DNA from 2 places in the Vagococcus carniphilus genome. Region 2 is predicted to be linked to the other one. Evidence: predicted binding sites of a transcription regulator. Region 2 holds the regulator's gene; the other holds the start of a gene.
The links. Region 2 encodes NrdR, which represses ribonucleotide reductase genes. Its sites were predicted from a motif close to ACACNATATATNGTGT; they were not measured.
Positions count from the first base shown of each region.

Region 1: the regulator NrdR is predicted to act here: its motif matches at 5,207-5,222, upstream of H9L18_RS05195 (vitamin B12-dependent ribonucleotide reductase).

Region 1 covers NZ_CP060720.1:1,033,628-1,041,554, forward strand. Annotated here, with positions in the region: gene atpF (F0F1 ATP synthase subunit B) at 1-153, shown strand, start outside; gene atpH (ATP synthase F1 subunit delta) at 146-685, shown strand; gene atpA (F0F1 ATP synthase subunit alpha) at 716-2,254, shown strand; gene H9L18_RS05180 (F0F1 ATP synthase subunit gamma) at 2,271-3,188, shown strand; gene atpD (F0F1 ATP synthase subunit beta) at 3,207-4,610, shown strand; gene H9L18_RS05190 (F0F1 ATP synthase subunit epsilon) at 4,628-5,062, shown strand; gene H9L18_RS05195 (vitamin B12-dependent ribonucleotide reductase) at 5,253-7,763, shown strand; gene H9L18_RS05200 (DUF1146 family protein) at 7,866-7,927, shown strand, end outside.
Region 2 covers NZ_CP060720.1:1,783,082-1,791,008, forward strand. Annotated here, with positions in the region: gene H9L18_RS08720 (DUF1700 domain-containing protein) at 1-42, shown strand, start outside; gene H9L18_RS08725 (hypothetical protein) at 42-209, shown strand; gene plsY (glycerol-3-phosphate 1-O-acyltransferase PlsY) at 357-986, shown strand; gene rpmF (50S ribosomal protein L32) at 1,096-1,275, opposite strand; gene H9L18_RS08740 (YceD family protein) at 1,333-1,896, opposite strand; gene dnaI (primosomal protein DnaI) at 1,986-2,918, opposite strand; gene H9L18_RS08750 (replication initiation and membrane attachment family protein) at 2,918-4,342, opposite strand; gene nrdR (transcriptional regulator NrdR) at 4,360-4,824, opposite strand; gene coaE (dephospho-CoA kinase) at 5,061-5,672, opposite strand; gene mutM (DNA-formamidopyrimidine glycosylase) at 5,678-6,517, opposite strand; gene polA (DNA polymerase I) at 6,563-7,927, opposite strand, start outside.

The DNA of each region.
Region 1 (7,927 bases), 750 kb from region 2:
CGTGAGCGAATGATTGACGAAGCGAAAAAAGAAGTAGCAGACTTATCAGTCGAAATTGCTTCTAAAATTCTTAAAAAGGAATTATCGGCAAGCACTCATCAAGAGTTAATCCAGTCTAGTATTGAAAAGCTAGGAGTCGATGACGATGAATAGAAAATATACTGTAGCAAAAACTTATGGTAAAGCCTTATATTCTGAGGCATTGCAGTTAAAGTCAGTTTCTGAGACTTATCAGGAAATGCTTCAGTTACGGGAAGTTTACCGTCAAGTTCCGGATTTAGGTGATATTCTTTCAGATGATCGCCTATCGGTTTATGAAAAAGTAAATATTGTAAAAGACTTAGAAAATAGTTTTGGAGACACAGTCGCTAAATTTATTCATACGGTTTATGATTATGGTCGTATGGATGAAATGCCTGAAATTATTGATGAGTTTGAACATCTATACTATGAACAGTTTGGTATTGTAGTAGTGGATGTAACAACCGCAGTAGCACTTAGCATGGACCAACGACATGATTTAGAGAAACGTTTAGCAGTGCAATTTCATGCTAATAAAGTTGTTATTCGACCAAAATTAAATCCAGCTATTATGGGTGGAATGATTATCGAATCTGAACATCGTGTCATTGATCAAAGTGTAAGAAGTGAATTAGAAGAGATTCATGGTGCGCTATTAAAATGATACTTAGTGACAAGGTGAGAGGTGAAATACATGAGTATTAAAGCGGAAGAAATTAGTTCGCATATAAAACAACAGCTTGCTAAATACGAAGAATCTTTAACGGTAGACGAAGTTGGTACTGTCTCTTACGTTGGGGATGGTATTGCACGTGCTTACGGTTTAGAGAATGCCATGTCAGGTGAGTTATTAGAATTTGACAACGGTGTATTCGGTATGGCTCAAAACTTAGAGTCTGATAGTGTTGGTATTATCATTTTAGGTAAATACCAAGAAATTCGTGAAGGCGATAAAGTGAAACGTACTGGTCGTATCATGGAGGTTCCAGTAGGGGACGCTCTTATCGGGCGAGTTGTTAATCCATTAGGTCAAGCAATTGATGGTATGGGTGAAATCAAAACAAGAAAATCAAGACCAATTGAAGCAATTGCTCCTGGTGTTATGGATCGTAAATCAGTTGCTGAACCATTACAAACAGGGATTAAAGCGATTGATGCATTGGTTCCAATCGGCCGTGGTCAACGTGAGTTAATCATTGGAGACCGTAAAACAGGTAAAACATCTGTGGCTATTGATACAATCATTAACCAAAAAGATGAAAATATGATCTGTATTTACGTGGCTATTGGACAAAAAGAATCTACTGTAAGAAACCAAGTGGAAACACTTAAAAAATATGGTGCAATGGATTATACCATTGTTGTATCTGCTGCAGCTTCTCAACCAGCACCGCTACTTTATTTAGCGCCATATGCTGGAGCTGCAATGGGTGAAGAATTTATGTATAACGGAAAACACGTTTTAGTTGTTTATGATGATTTATCAAAACAAGCAGCAGCTTATCGTGAGATTTCATTATTACTTAGAAGACCACCAGGTCGTGAAGCGTTCCCAGGGGATGTATTCTACTTGCACTCTCGTTTATTAGAAAGAGCAGCTAAGTTAAATGATTCTTTAGGTGGCGGTTCAATGACAGCTTTACCATTCGTTGAAACCCAAGCCGGAGATATTTCAGCTTATATCCCAACAAACGTTATTTCTATCACTGATGGACAAATCTTCTTAGAAAGTGATCTGTTCTACTCAGGTGTTCGTCCAGCGATTGATGCAGGTCTTTCTGTATCACGTGTTGGTGGATCAGCACAAATTAAAGCGATGAAAAAAGTAGCTGGTACATTACGTATTGATTTAGCAAGTTATCGTGAATTAGAAGCATTTACTCAATTTGGTTCTGATTTAGATGCGGCAACTCAAGCTAAATTGAACCGTGGTAAACGTACTGTTGAAGTTTTAAAACAAAATGTTCATGAGCCAATTGGCGTTGAAAAACAAGTTTTAATTCTTTATGCGTTAACAAACGGTTATTTAGATACTATCCCAGTTTCTGATATTCTTCGTTTTGAAGGTGAATTATTTGAATACGTAGGAAACAACTATCCTGCTATTTTTGATACAATTAAAAATACTAAGAATTTACCTAATCCAGAAGACATCAATAAAGCAATTGATGAATTTAAAGAGATTTTTAGTTCTAGTCAGTTTTCAGTAGCAGACGAATTAACACAATCCTAGAAAGTGGTGATTGAGTATGGGCGGTTCCCTTATAGATATTAAAAAGAGAATAGCTTCAACTAAAAAGACGAGTCAAATTACAAGTGCTATGCAAATGGTAGCAGCTTCCAAATTGACAAAATCTGAACAATCATCTAGACGTTTTCAAGAGTATGCTTCCAAAGTTAGAAGTATTACAACTCATTTAGCATCTTCTCAGTTGCAAGCAATTGAAAATGCGGATTTTTCTAGTTTTGAAGATAACATGGAAATGTACCATAAGTTATTGATTGCTCGTCCAGTAAAAAAAACAGGCTATATTATTATCACTTCAGATAAAGGTTTAGCAGGTGGTTACAACAGCTCGGTTATCAAAAATACGATTGAATTACTTCAAAATGATCATGAAGATCAAAACGAAGTTGTTATCATGTCTATTGGAGGAACTGGTGCAGATTTCTTTAAACATAGAGACATTCCAGTTGCTTATGAATTAAGAGGTCTTAGTGACCATCCAAGCTATAATGAAGTTCGTAAAATTGTAAATTCAGCGATTCAAATGTATAACAATGAAATGTTTGATGAATTGTACGTATGTTACAATCATCATGTTAATACATTATCTTCTGCATTCCGTGCAGAAAAAATGTTACCTATTGAAGATTTGGATTCGAAAGAAGCAACATCTTATGAACAAGATTATATTCTTGAACCTTCTGAAGATGCAATTTTGAATACATTACTGCCCCTATACGCTGAGAGTTTAATCTACGGAGCAGTGTTAGATTCTAAAACTGCTGAGCATGCTGCTCGTATGACAGCGATGAAGAGTGCGACAGAAAACGCAAGTAATATTATTGATGATTTGACAATCTCATTTAACAGAGCTAGACAAGCAGCAATCACAGAAGAAATTACCGAAATTGTCGGTGGAGCAGCAGCTTTAGAAGATTAACGGGGAGGAATTTGGAAAATGAAAATCGGAAAAATAGTCCAAGTAATTGGTCCCGTTGTTGATGTGGCTTTTCCGTTAGATCAATCATTACCAGATATCAATGATGCTTTAGTTGTTTATAAATCAGAAAACAAACAAAAAGTAGTCCTTGAGGTAACAATTGAAATGGGTGATGGCGTTGTTAGAACCATCGCTATGGAATCCACTGATGGATTACAACGTGGAATGGAAGTTCTACATACTGGTTCTGCTATTAGTGTTCCAGTAGGTAGAGAAACTTTAGGACGTGTGTTTAACGTATTAGGAGAACCTATCGACTTAGATGGACCTCTTCCTGAGACAATGGAGAAAAAAGCAATCCATACAGAAGCACCGTCATATGAAAATTTAAGTACAGACTCAGAAGTTCTTCAAACAGGTATCAAAGTTATTGACCTTTTAGCTCCTTATTTAAAAGGTGGTAAAGTTGGTCTGTTTGGTGGTGCCGGAGTTGGTAAAACAGTATTAATCCAAGAGTTGATTAATAATATTGCTCAAGAATTGGGTGGTATTTCTGTATTTGCTGGTGTAGGTGAAAGAACGCGTGAAGGTAATGACCTTTACTATGAGATGAAAGACTCTGGCGTTATTAAGAAAACTGCCATGGTGTTTGGTCAGATGAATGAGCCACCTGGTGCCAGAATGCGTGTTGCGTTAACTGGTTTAACAATGGCTGAGTATTTCCGTGACCAAGAAAAACAAGATGTGTTACTATTTATTGATAATATTTTCCGCTTCACACAAGCAGGTTCAGAAGTTTCTGCCCTTTTAGGACGTATGCCTTCTGCCGTTGGTTACCAACCAACGCTTGCTACTGAAATGGGACAATTACAAGAGCGTATTACATCAACTAAGGATGGTTCGATTACATCTATTCAAGCAATTTATGTTCCAGCCGATGACTATACGGATCCGGCTCCGGCAACAGCATTTGCCCATTTAGATGCAACAACTAACTTAGAAAGACGTTTAGCAGAACAAGGTATTTATCCTGCGGTAGATCCTTTAGCGTCATCTTCTAGTGCCCTAGAGCCTGGTATCGTAGGCGAAGAGCATTATAAAGTGGCAACAGAGGTTCAACGTCTATTACAACGTTATAAAGAATTACAAGATATTATTGCTATCTTAGGTATGGATGAATTATCTGATGACGAAAAAGTTGTCGTTGGTCGTGCAAGAAGAATTCAATTCTTCTTATCACAAAACTTCCACGTGGCAGAACAGTTTACTGGTCAACCAGGTAGTTATGTGCCACTTCACGAAACGATTAAAGGCTTTAGAGAAATATTAGATGGTAAACACGATAACTTACCCGAAGAAGCTTTCAGAAGTGTTGGCCGTATCGAAGAAGCAATTGAAAAAGCTGAGAAATTAGGATATTAAGAAGGAGGTAATTAAAAATGAGTTCCTTCACAGTTGATATCGTAACGCCAGATGGTGTCATTTATCATCATCAAGCTAAATTTTTAGTAGCGAGTACTCAAGCAGGTTCCCTAGGGGTTTTACCAAATCACTCACCACTTATATCTCCTTTAAATATCGATGCAGTCCGCATTGATTTAACTGAAGAAGATGGTGGTAGTTCAGATTGGGTTGCCGTTAATGGAGGAATTATCGAGATTCGAGATAACGTTGTATCAGTTCTTGCCAATAGTGCAGAAACTGAGCATAACATTGATGTCTCTCGTGCTGAAGAAGCTAAAGAAAGAGCCGAGGCTAAAATTCAAAAAGCTAAAGAAACAAAAGATCATGATATCGATTTAGGTCGTGCTGAAATTGCTTTAGTGCGTGCCGTTAACCGATTAAACGTAGCTAATAAAAGAGGAAGAAACTAATCTTTCAAATTTTTTATTCGTTAATATGATTCTATTAAAAGATCTAGAGGACAAATTGTTTTCTAGATCTTTTTTTGTTGTGCATAAAAATAAAGAAAATTCAACCCTTGATTTAACTATATATAGTGTTAAAATAATTAAAGAATACTATATATGGTGTTCTTATGATTTTGTTGATGGGGGAATAAGAATGTTAAATTTAAAATATATTCAAAAAATAAATCAAGATATAAAACAATTTAAAGAGGTGTTTCCTGTAACAGAGGAAATGCATATCGAATTTGAAGGCATTTCAAGATTAGTCATGTTAGACCGTTATTCTTTTAAAGATATTTATAATGAAACGCTCTCAAAAAATGATTTAGTCGTTTTAACAGTAAAAGAAGACCCAAATTATCCTGTTAGAGGTTTAGGAATTGTTCAATCGATGACAGATAATGAAGTCTTAATCAAAGTAGAAGATCAATATAAAGAACAGTTGCCAGGAGAACAGGCAAAAGAAACTGGCTTGATTTCAAAGAGAAAAGAAGAAATTGAGAAACCACTTGAGTTATTTTATGAGCAAATAGCAAAACGTGTGGCAAAGGGAATGGCTGATCAAGAAAAAGAAGAAAAACGAGTGATTTATTTTGAACGTTTTTATCATCAGTTATTAAGTCAACAATTAATACCTGCTGGACGTGTTTTATACGGTGCAGGAACTAATTCGAATGTCACCTACTTCAATTGTTTTGTTATGCCATTTATTCATGATTCAAGAGATGGGCTAGCTAAACATAGACAAGAAGTTATGGAAATTATGAGTCGCGGTGGAGGAGTGGGAACCAATGGATCTACTCTAAGACCTAGATCAGCAATTGTTCATGGCGTTAATGGTAAGTCATCAGGTGCAGTATCTTGGTTAAATGATTTAGCTAACTTGACTCATTTGGTTGAACAAGGTGGTAGTCGTCGTGGTGCTCAAATGATTATGTTAGCTGATTGGCATCCTGATGTTTTTGAGTTTGTTATATCAAAAATTCAAAATCAAAATGTTTTACGTCATTTGATTGCAACTTCTTCAAGTCAGTATATTAAATCACTAGCAGAAGAAAAACTTGATTTTAAACCACTAGTGGAAGATGAAAGACTAGCTTTAGAGAAATTAGTTGAATCTGAAGAATTATTAAAATTAAGTCAAAATAATTTTGTGACTGAAGCAAAGCAAAAATTAAAAGATAATGGAACTTATGATATTAAAGAAAAAGAATTTTTAACAGGTGCGAATATTTCTATTTGTTTAACTCGTGAATTTATGAGTGCAGTAGAAAGAGATGCTCTTTATGATTTGAAATTTCCAGATGTCGAAAACTATAATGCAGAAGAAATGGCTGATTATGATGAGAATTGGTCAACTATTGGAGATGTTCGAAAATGGGAAGAATCAGGTCGGAAAGTAAAAGTTTATCGAACCATTAAAGCTCGTGAATTATGGGAATTAATTACTTTTTGTGCAACATATTCTGCAGAACCAGGTATATTCTTTATTGATAACGCAAATGAAATGACTAATGCAACAGCATATAATCAGACAGTTGTAGCAACTAATCCTTGTGGAGAACAACCTTTAACTCCATATGCAGTTTGTAACTTAGCTGCAATCAACTTAGCTAAGATGGTTGACAAAGAGACGAAAACAATTAAAAAAGATCGTTTAATTGAAGCAGTTAAGACAAGTGTTCGTTTTCAAGATAATGTAATTGATGCTACTCCATACTTCTTGGAACCTAATAAAAAACAAGCCAAAGGGGAAAGAAGAATTGGGCTTGGTGTTATGGGACTAGCAGACATGTTAATTTATTGTGATAAATCATATGGTTCAAAAACTGGAAATCAACTAGTTGAGGAAGTTTTTGAAACAATGGCTGTAGCTGCTTATGAAACATCAATTGAGTTGGCAAAAGAAAAAGGAAGTTTTCCATTTTTAATTGGCAAAACAGAAGAAGAAACAAGAGAATTAAGGGAACAATTTATTGCGACAGGCTATATGAAAAAAATGCCTGAACATATAAAACAAGGAATTTTATCTCACGGTATTCGTAACTCTCATTTGTTAACAGTTGCTCCAACTGGCTCAACTGGAACAATGGTTGGCGTGTCCACAGGATTAGAACCGTATTTTTCATTCTCATACTTTAGAAGTGGACGTTTAGGTAAATTTATTGAAGTAAAAGCAGATATTGTTAAAGAATATCAGAAATATCATGGATCTATGAATGAAGATACATTACCAGACCATTTTGTTTCAGCAATGGATTTATCACCACAAGAGCATGTGGATGTACAATGTACCATTCAAAAATGGGTGGATAGCTCTATTTCAAAAACTGTAAATGCCCCTAGTGGTTATAGTGTCAGACAAGTTGCTGATATTTATGAATCTCTTTATAAAGGAGGGGCTAAAGGTGGTACAGTCTATGTTGATGGTAGCAGAGATTCGCAAGTATTAACTTTAACAGCAGAGGAAAATGACTCTAATAAACTTGTTAACAATGATACCGAGATAGCAACGGTTAATGAAAAGAAACAAACAATTATAGACATTAAAAGTTCTGATACTGAATCCAATCTTTGTCCGTTTTGTCATGAAGGAACAATTGAAGAGATAGGTGGATGCAGTACATGTACTCATTGTAAAATTCAATTAAAATGTGGGTTATAAATCATATTTTAAGCTTAAATAGATAATCTTAAAAAAAACTTTACCTTTTGTTTATTTCTCGTTAAAATGATGAATGAGAAACGAATGAAAGGTGGTTTTTTTTTGTACGGAGTTGATACACTAGTAAGAATTTTTAGTCATTTTGCTTTTATCTATCTAGCTTT
Region 2 (7,927 bases):
TTATTAACAACAGTTTTCTCTCAGAAAGGACGAATTTTCTAATGAACCAATCTAAAGAATTAACTAAAAAAATTATGATTATTAGTGTTGCAATGATGGTTATCGGTTTGGGTGTGGCTACTTTAGGTTACTCAATGTCAGGTTTTGACTATACTAAATATAGTACTGATCATAAAAGATGGTATCAGGTTCTTTCAGTACCAAGATAAAAGAAAAGCGCTTTTTAAGCGTTCTTTTTTTATGCTTTTTTAATGTTTTCAAAATAACACTAATTTTCAATTAACTCTTACTCTATTCGTATTGTGACCTGTTTCATTTCATGTTAAAATTACTTTTAGCCTAAGGAGGTTTTTTAATTGAAAGAGGTACTTTTACTATTTGTAGCTTATTTATTAGGTTCGCTACAATCAGGCGTTTGGATTGGTCAATTATTTTATAAAAAAGATATTAGAGATTTTGGTAGTGGTAACACTGGTACAACAAATACATTTAGGGTTCTAGGAAAAAAAGCTGGTATTATTGTTTTATTCATGGATATTTTAAAAGGAACTCTTGCTACTTCTTTACCATTATTATTTCACCTTGGTTTAAATCCACTTTGGTTTGGTGTTGCAGCTATTCTCGGTCATACCTTCCCAATCTTTGGTCATTTTAAAGGTGGAAAAGCTGTAGCAACAAGTGCTGGTATGCTACTAGCCTATAGTCCTCCGTTCTTCATCTATTCTGCTAGTATTTTTGTTATTATGTTATTTTTATCTAGTATGGTCAGTCTAGCTAGTATGGTTAGTGCTGTTATTATTACCATTTCGACAGTTGTTATTCCGCTTATCTTTCCAAGTATATTAGCTTATCAAGATTGGCTTTTAACTAGTTTAGCAGTAGCTATTTCTATATTTATTATTTATAGACATCGTGATAATATCAAACGAATTAAAGATGGAACTGAAAGTCATGTGCCTTTTGGTTTAAATAAAAGAAAAGATTAAAAAGAAGAGAAAGCTCAACGCTTTCCCTTCTTTTTTTGTATTAAGCGTAATAAAAAAACTTGTAGACTCCATGGTTAGTCTACAAGTTTTAACATTTTCAAAAAATGTTTTATGCTTCTTTTGTCATAACATCTTTACCATCGTAGTGGCCACAAGAAGGACACACGTGATGACTTTTTCTCATTTCACCACAGTTTGAACAAGCTGTTAAGCCTGGAGCTGATAATTTGTAATGAGTACGACGTCTATTTTTTTTAGCTTTTGACGTTTTTCTAGCTGGTACTGCCATATTGTTACACCTCCCTAAACAATAAGTGCGTGTTGCAAGAACACATATATTCCAATCTTACTCTTCGTCGTCTGTTACAAGTAACTCAGACAATTTCGCAAGACGAGGATCAATCGTTTGTTCTGAATCTTGAATTGGAGAAGTTTCCATATCATCTTCAGAAAGGACTTGCCAAAAATCACCTTTTGGAAGTTCGGTTGAATTTTGTTCTTCCTTAGTTAGCACTTGTAGTGGTAGGTTGAGTAGAATATAATCTTCTACTGCTTCTGTTAAATCAATTAAATCCTTTTCTAAAGGCATAATCAATTGTTTATCCTCTTCACTAACATCTACTAATGCGTTAATTTGTGCCTCTGTCATGTACTCTTCATCTATTGTTAACGATAAAGGTAAATCAACAGGTTCTAACGAACGAGATGACGGTAATGTGATCACCGTATTAACAACCATATGAGCAAGATAACCAGTTGAATCAACTTGAATAAATCCGTTAACGTCAACTTTTTTCAAACTCAAAATAGAAGGTTCTCTTGATTTTAAAGATTCTTCTAAATCAATTGTTTCTTCAAATGTTATTTGACTATTTCTGTATTTGTTTAACTCAGCCAAAGCCCACTTCATTTTACCACCCCTTAAGCAACAAAAATAATTATACTAGTCTCGTTTTCCTTTGTCAATCAGTTTTTCATTTGTTTTCAAGAAAGAAATAATTAATTAGACAGTCTTCTGTTTTCACCAATCATATTGATTTCTTTTGTTAGATATCGGACTCTTTCCATGATTCTTTTCGCTTTTAACGGTTCTTCCTCACCACGCTGAGTCACACTTAAATGCTCTCTTTCTAACTGTTTCATATCAAAATTAGAAGAAAAGAAAGTAGGTAACTGCTCTTGCATACGATATTGTAAAATAACACCTAAAATATCATCTCTGACCCAGCTACTCATGGAATCAGCCCCAATATCATCAATCATTAAGATTGGAGCTCGTTTTACAGCCTCTAACTTCTCTCCAACTGTATCTTTTTGAATGGATTGTTTCATCTCAACAGCAAATGTTGGGAAATGAACTAAAGTTGTTTGAAATCCTTTTTCAGCTAACGTATTGGCAATCGCTCCAAGTAAGTAAGTTTTCCCAACTCCAAATGTGCCTTGAAGATAAAGACCTTGATGGAACCCCTTAGGATTATCTTCAAACTCATCAATAAATTTGACAGCTTCTTGAAAAGCTTCAATTCGTTCTGTTGTTAGTTCTAATTTATCTAGTCTTGCCTCTCTAATATCTTTAGGCATGTCCATTGCTTTAACTCGGTTTCTGATAATAGCTTGTTCTTGCTTTTGAATTAAGTTCTCAGTTGGAACATAAGTGACGTCAATGTAGTGAAAGTTCATAAACAAACGAGGTTCATATCCTGGTGCAATCATGGAAGCATCTTTTAACTCATATTTTTTCTTTTCTTGGACAAATTCATAAAGTTTCGCATAACTTTTCACAATATCATCATCAGTTAATTGCTCACGATGTTCAGTGATAAATTCTTGTACATCTTTATCTTGCATCACTTCTTCCATAAGCTTATCTAATTTACTTGTTAAGTTCTTTGACTTTAATGTTCTATCTAAGCCCTTGCCAATATTTTCCATTACTTCTCACCTTCTTTAGGTTTGTTTGTTAGCTTATTAAGCTGTTCAGCAAAGAAAGCTTCTTCTTCTTTTGAAAGTCTTGTTTCTTTTCTGTTTGATTCATCCTTTGCCCATTCAGGAAGTGTTTCTTTTCTATTATTGCTTCTATTACTATAAGTATTATTTTTTGTTTTATTCTTAGGCTTTTCACGCTCTTTTTGAAGTTCTTTTACTTGCGTTAAAGCATCTTCTGGCGAAAAAATCTTTTTTTGAGCCCAATCGTTAGCAATTGTCATCATCATATTTTGGTTGATTGAAGCTTTATTTTGAACAACTAGTGTGTAATGGATCAACACATTTAAAACAGAATCCGGTAAATTAGATTGTGTTTTTAGCTTTTCAATCGTCCATCTCTCATTATCACTGACAAAGCCACCTTTTTGCGTCTTTATCGCCTTTAAAAAGATTAAAGGAGGTGTAGTATCACAAGCTATGATTACCTCAATCTCAGCATCAGAAAAACCTGTTAAACGTAAAGTATTTTTTCTTAATTGGTCTTTTTCTGTCTCTGTTAATCTAAGTTCTGACTTATTTTGAATGGCTGCTGTTGATTGTTCTTGTTTCTTTCGACTATGATAACCCTTATAAATTAATTGCTTGAAGTCTTTTTCAATAACTCGATTAGTCACATAATCTACTGATTGTTTCACGTAATCAAACATCTCAAGTTCATTGATTCCATATAATTGATGAAATAGCTCAATAGTACGTTTTAGTTCTTTTTCTATTTGTTCTTCATCGATGTGTAAATTTTCGATTAAGCTATTAAAGAAAATCCAATCAAAGCTCTTAGTTACTAATGGAATCTTTTCGTTTTCTTTTTTTAACGTTACATTTTGTTTAATCTCTTCTAATTCATTTTCATGACTTGCTAAGTGTGTTGAATTGAAATTAAACACATCTACAAAAGTTTTTGTCACCTCGAGATAATCTTCCATATCTCTTCTTTTAAAGTTAAAGTATTCACTTAATGATTCTACTTCTTTGAATCCTAATTTTTCAATTAATAATAAAGATAAAATATCATCATGCAGAAAAACACTTGGTTCAAGTGGTTGTTGTATTTCATAAATAAAGTGATTTTCTTGATCTAACTTTTTGACAAATGACTTTAACAAACCTACTGCTTCTAATTTTTCTCTTGCAGCATAAAAACTTGGTATCCCAATATTTAGCTGATTAAGCAAGACACTATGCATTTGAGTCTCTTTTTTAGAGCTAATTTTTTCCATAATAAGTAATGTATTTAAAAGCCCTATAGCATCGGTACCGACAATCGGTTGATACAACATATTTAGCACCATATAATCCATTTCTGAAATATATTGTGTTTTAATGACTGAAAATTTATCTTTCGGTTTTAAATGCTCCCATGCTTCACTCAAAGGTACCGCTCACTTTCTTATTCTCTGTTTTCTTTATCAATAACTTCTTGTAATTCTTCCAAGAAAACACTCATATCTTTAAATTGACGATAAACACTGGCAAACCGGATATAAGCAATTTCATCTAGGTTAACTAAATCTTCCATAACAAATTCACCAATCATTGTCGTAGATACTTCATTTTCTCCTAATGCTCTGATTCTATTTTCTACATTGTCAACAATTTGTTCCATCTTTTCCATTGGAACTGGTCGTTTTTCTGCAGAACGAACAAGACCTCTTAATACCTTATCTCGATTAAATTCTTCTCTTGCTCCATTTTTCTTAACGACTAAAAGAGGGGTTACTTCTACTCTTTCAAATGTTGTAAATCTAAATCCACAGTCTTCACATTCTCTTCTTCTTCTGATAGCTCTTCCATCATCAGCAGGTCGACTATCCACTACTCTGGAACCATTAAAATGACATTTTGGACATTGCATCTGCTTCACCTCATCTATTTTTACAGTATTTACTGAAAATCATTTCATTAATAGAGATATTATAACATGTAATAAGGAGAAAGGTATAGTCTGATTACTGTTTAGCCAAAAACAAAGAGACCAGGCGTACAAATCCTTGTCTCTTTTTAATCAGCTTAAATTTTTAAATCGGCCACTTCATCTGTTTAGTGTAAACAAACAGAAAATGGTCCATAATCAAAATAGTAAAATCTAGTTTAATTTGAAAATCTAGTTTCTTTAAAAATATCTAACCATCTATCAACTTGTAACTTAGTATTTTCGATTGTTCCTTCATTATCAATGATAACATCTGATAAAAGAGCTTTATCAACGATTGGCATTTGACTATTAATTCTTGCTAACGCTTGCTCTTCAGAAATATTATCTCTTAGCGTAAGCCTTGATAATTGTGTTTTTTGACTAACGAAAACAGTCATTATTTCATCACATTTTGATTCATAACTTGCCTCAAATAAAAGAGGAATATCCATTATGATCAGCTCATGATGTTCTCTTTTTAGTCTTTCAAGTTCTTCATCCATTTTCAATTCAATTTCTTGTCGTAGAATATTATCTAAAATTTCTCTTTCCTTATCATCATTAAAGATAATTTCTCCTAATTTTTTCCGATCCAACTCTCGTTCTTCTGTCAAAATTGATGAACCAAAGTGAGCGATAATCTTAGACAAACCTGGAGTTCGAGGTTTTACCACTTCCCTAGCAATAGCGTCTGCATCAACTACTGGAATACCTTTTTCTTTAAAACATTGACTCACTGCACTTTTTCCAGATGAAATGCCACCTGTTAAACCCAAAATAAAACACATAATACTTATCCTTTCCTAACTCTATAAATTTGACACATTGGACAATAATGAGTTCCTCGCTGAGCTACTTTCTTTTTCAATATCTCATGACCACACCTAGGACAACTTTCTCCATTTTGACCATAAACAAGAAGTGATACTTGAAAATTACCAGCATCCCCTAATGCATTCTTATATGATCTAATCGTCGTCCCACCAGCTTCTACTGCTTCTCCTAACACATTAATAATTGCTTGATGAAGTCGTTTGACCTCTTCCTTAGTTAACGTATTACCTTCTTGTTCAGGGTGAATCTCAGCTCTAAATAATGCCTCGTCCACATAAATATTTCCAAGACCTGTTACTAGAGTTTGATCTAGTAACAAAGGTTTAATTGCTTTTTTTCGTTTTTTTAATTGTTCTTCAAAATCATCTAATAAAAATAGTTCTTTTACAGGTTCAGGTCCAAGTTTTTTTAAACCTTTATACTCATGAGCTGTATCTTTTTCCAACAAGACAAATCTCCCAAATTTCCTCACATCTAAATAACGAAGTTCAGTGCCATCATTAAATTTAAAAATTACATGGGTATGTTTCATGATTGGATCACTTTGCTGATGGTATTCAAACTTACCTTCCATTCTCAAATGACTAATCATATCAAAGTGAGTTAGTTTAAAAATTAGGTACTTGCCACGTCGTTCTATTTCTTCTATGGTTTCTCCCATTAGATTAAGTTTAAACTCATCTATGTTTGAATGGTCAATAATTCGAGGCCAAAAGACTTCTACTTTAACTATTTTTTTCTTTCGAACAAGATTTTCTAACCCTTTTCTTACTGTTTCTACTTCTGGTAATTCTGGCATAACAAAACTCCTTATACTAAACGAATTTGATTAGTAAATTCATTATTATTTGGCTTCATACCAAGTATTTCCAACACTGCTATCTGCTTTTAAAGGTACACTTAATTGAACAGCGTTTTCCATTGTTTCTTCTACAATTTGTTGTAAACGTGGAATTTCTGATTTAGGAGCTTCAAAAACTAACTCATCATGCACTTGAAGAAGCATTGTTGCTTCCATTTTTTCATCTTTTAGTTTTTGATCAATTTGAATCATAGCAATTTTTAGAATATCAGCCGCACTACCTTGGATAGGTGTATTAATAGCTGTTCTTTCTGCAAAGCTTCTGATGTTAAAGTTTCTAGCATTAATATCAGGTAAGTATCTTCTTCTATGATAAAGAGTCTCTACATAACCTTTATCTTTAGCTTCTCTAACTACTTGTTCCATATAATCTTTAACGCCTGGATATTTTTCAAAGTAAGTATCAATAAATGTTTGAGCGTCTTGACGAGAAATACCTAGGTTCTGAGATAAACCATAATCACTTATACCATAAACAATTCCAAAGTTCACCGCTTTTGCTTGGCGTCTTAAATTACCATCTACATCTTCTTCCTTTTCAACACCAAATACCCTCATTGCTGTACTGGCATGAATATCTTGACCTTCAATAAAGGCTGCTTTTAAATGTTCGTCATCTGAAATGTGAGCTAAGACTCTTAACTCAATTTGCGAATAGTCAGAAGAGAATAATTGCCAATCTGCATTTCTAGGAACAAAGGCTTCTCTTATTTTTCGACCTTCTTCTAATCTAATTGGAATATTTTGCAGATTAGGATCAACTGAACTTAATCGTCCTGTCTGCGTCAATGTTTGAACGTATCTTGTATGAATTTTATTATCTTCAAAAATAACTTTTAGTAAGCCTTCAACATACGTTGATTGTATTTTAGCAATTTGACGATAAGTTAAAATATCATCAATAATAGGATTTTCACCTTGTAGTTTTTCTAAAACATCAACAGCAGTAGAATAACCTGTTTTAGTTTTCTTGATAACAGGTAAGCCCATTTTTTCAAAAAGGATAACACCTAATTGTTTTGGTGAATTTAAGTTAAATTCTTCTCCTGCAGCTTCGTATACTTTTTGCTCTATTTCGTTTAATCTTTTAGCAAATTCACCTTTCATCTCTTGTAAGCGACTTGCGTTAACTGTAATTCCTTCAATCTCCATCTCGCCTAAAATATGGGCTAATGGCAATTCTATCTCATTAAATAAATCAAGTTGATTTTTACTTTCCAACTCTTCCATTAATGGTTCGTATAAGAAATCAATAGCATGAATCTTCCTTGCTAAATGCTCAAACATCTCTGATTCATTTTCAGGTAACCCTTTTTTAGCTCCCTTACCATAAACAGCCTCATCTCG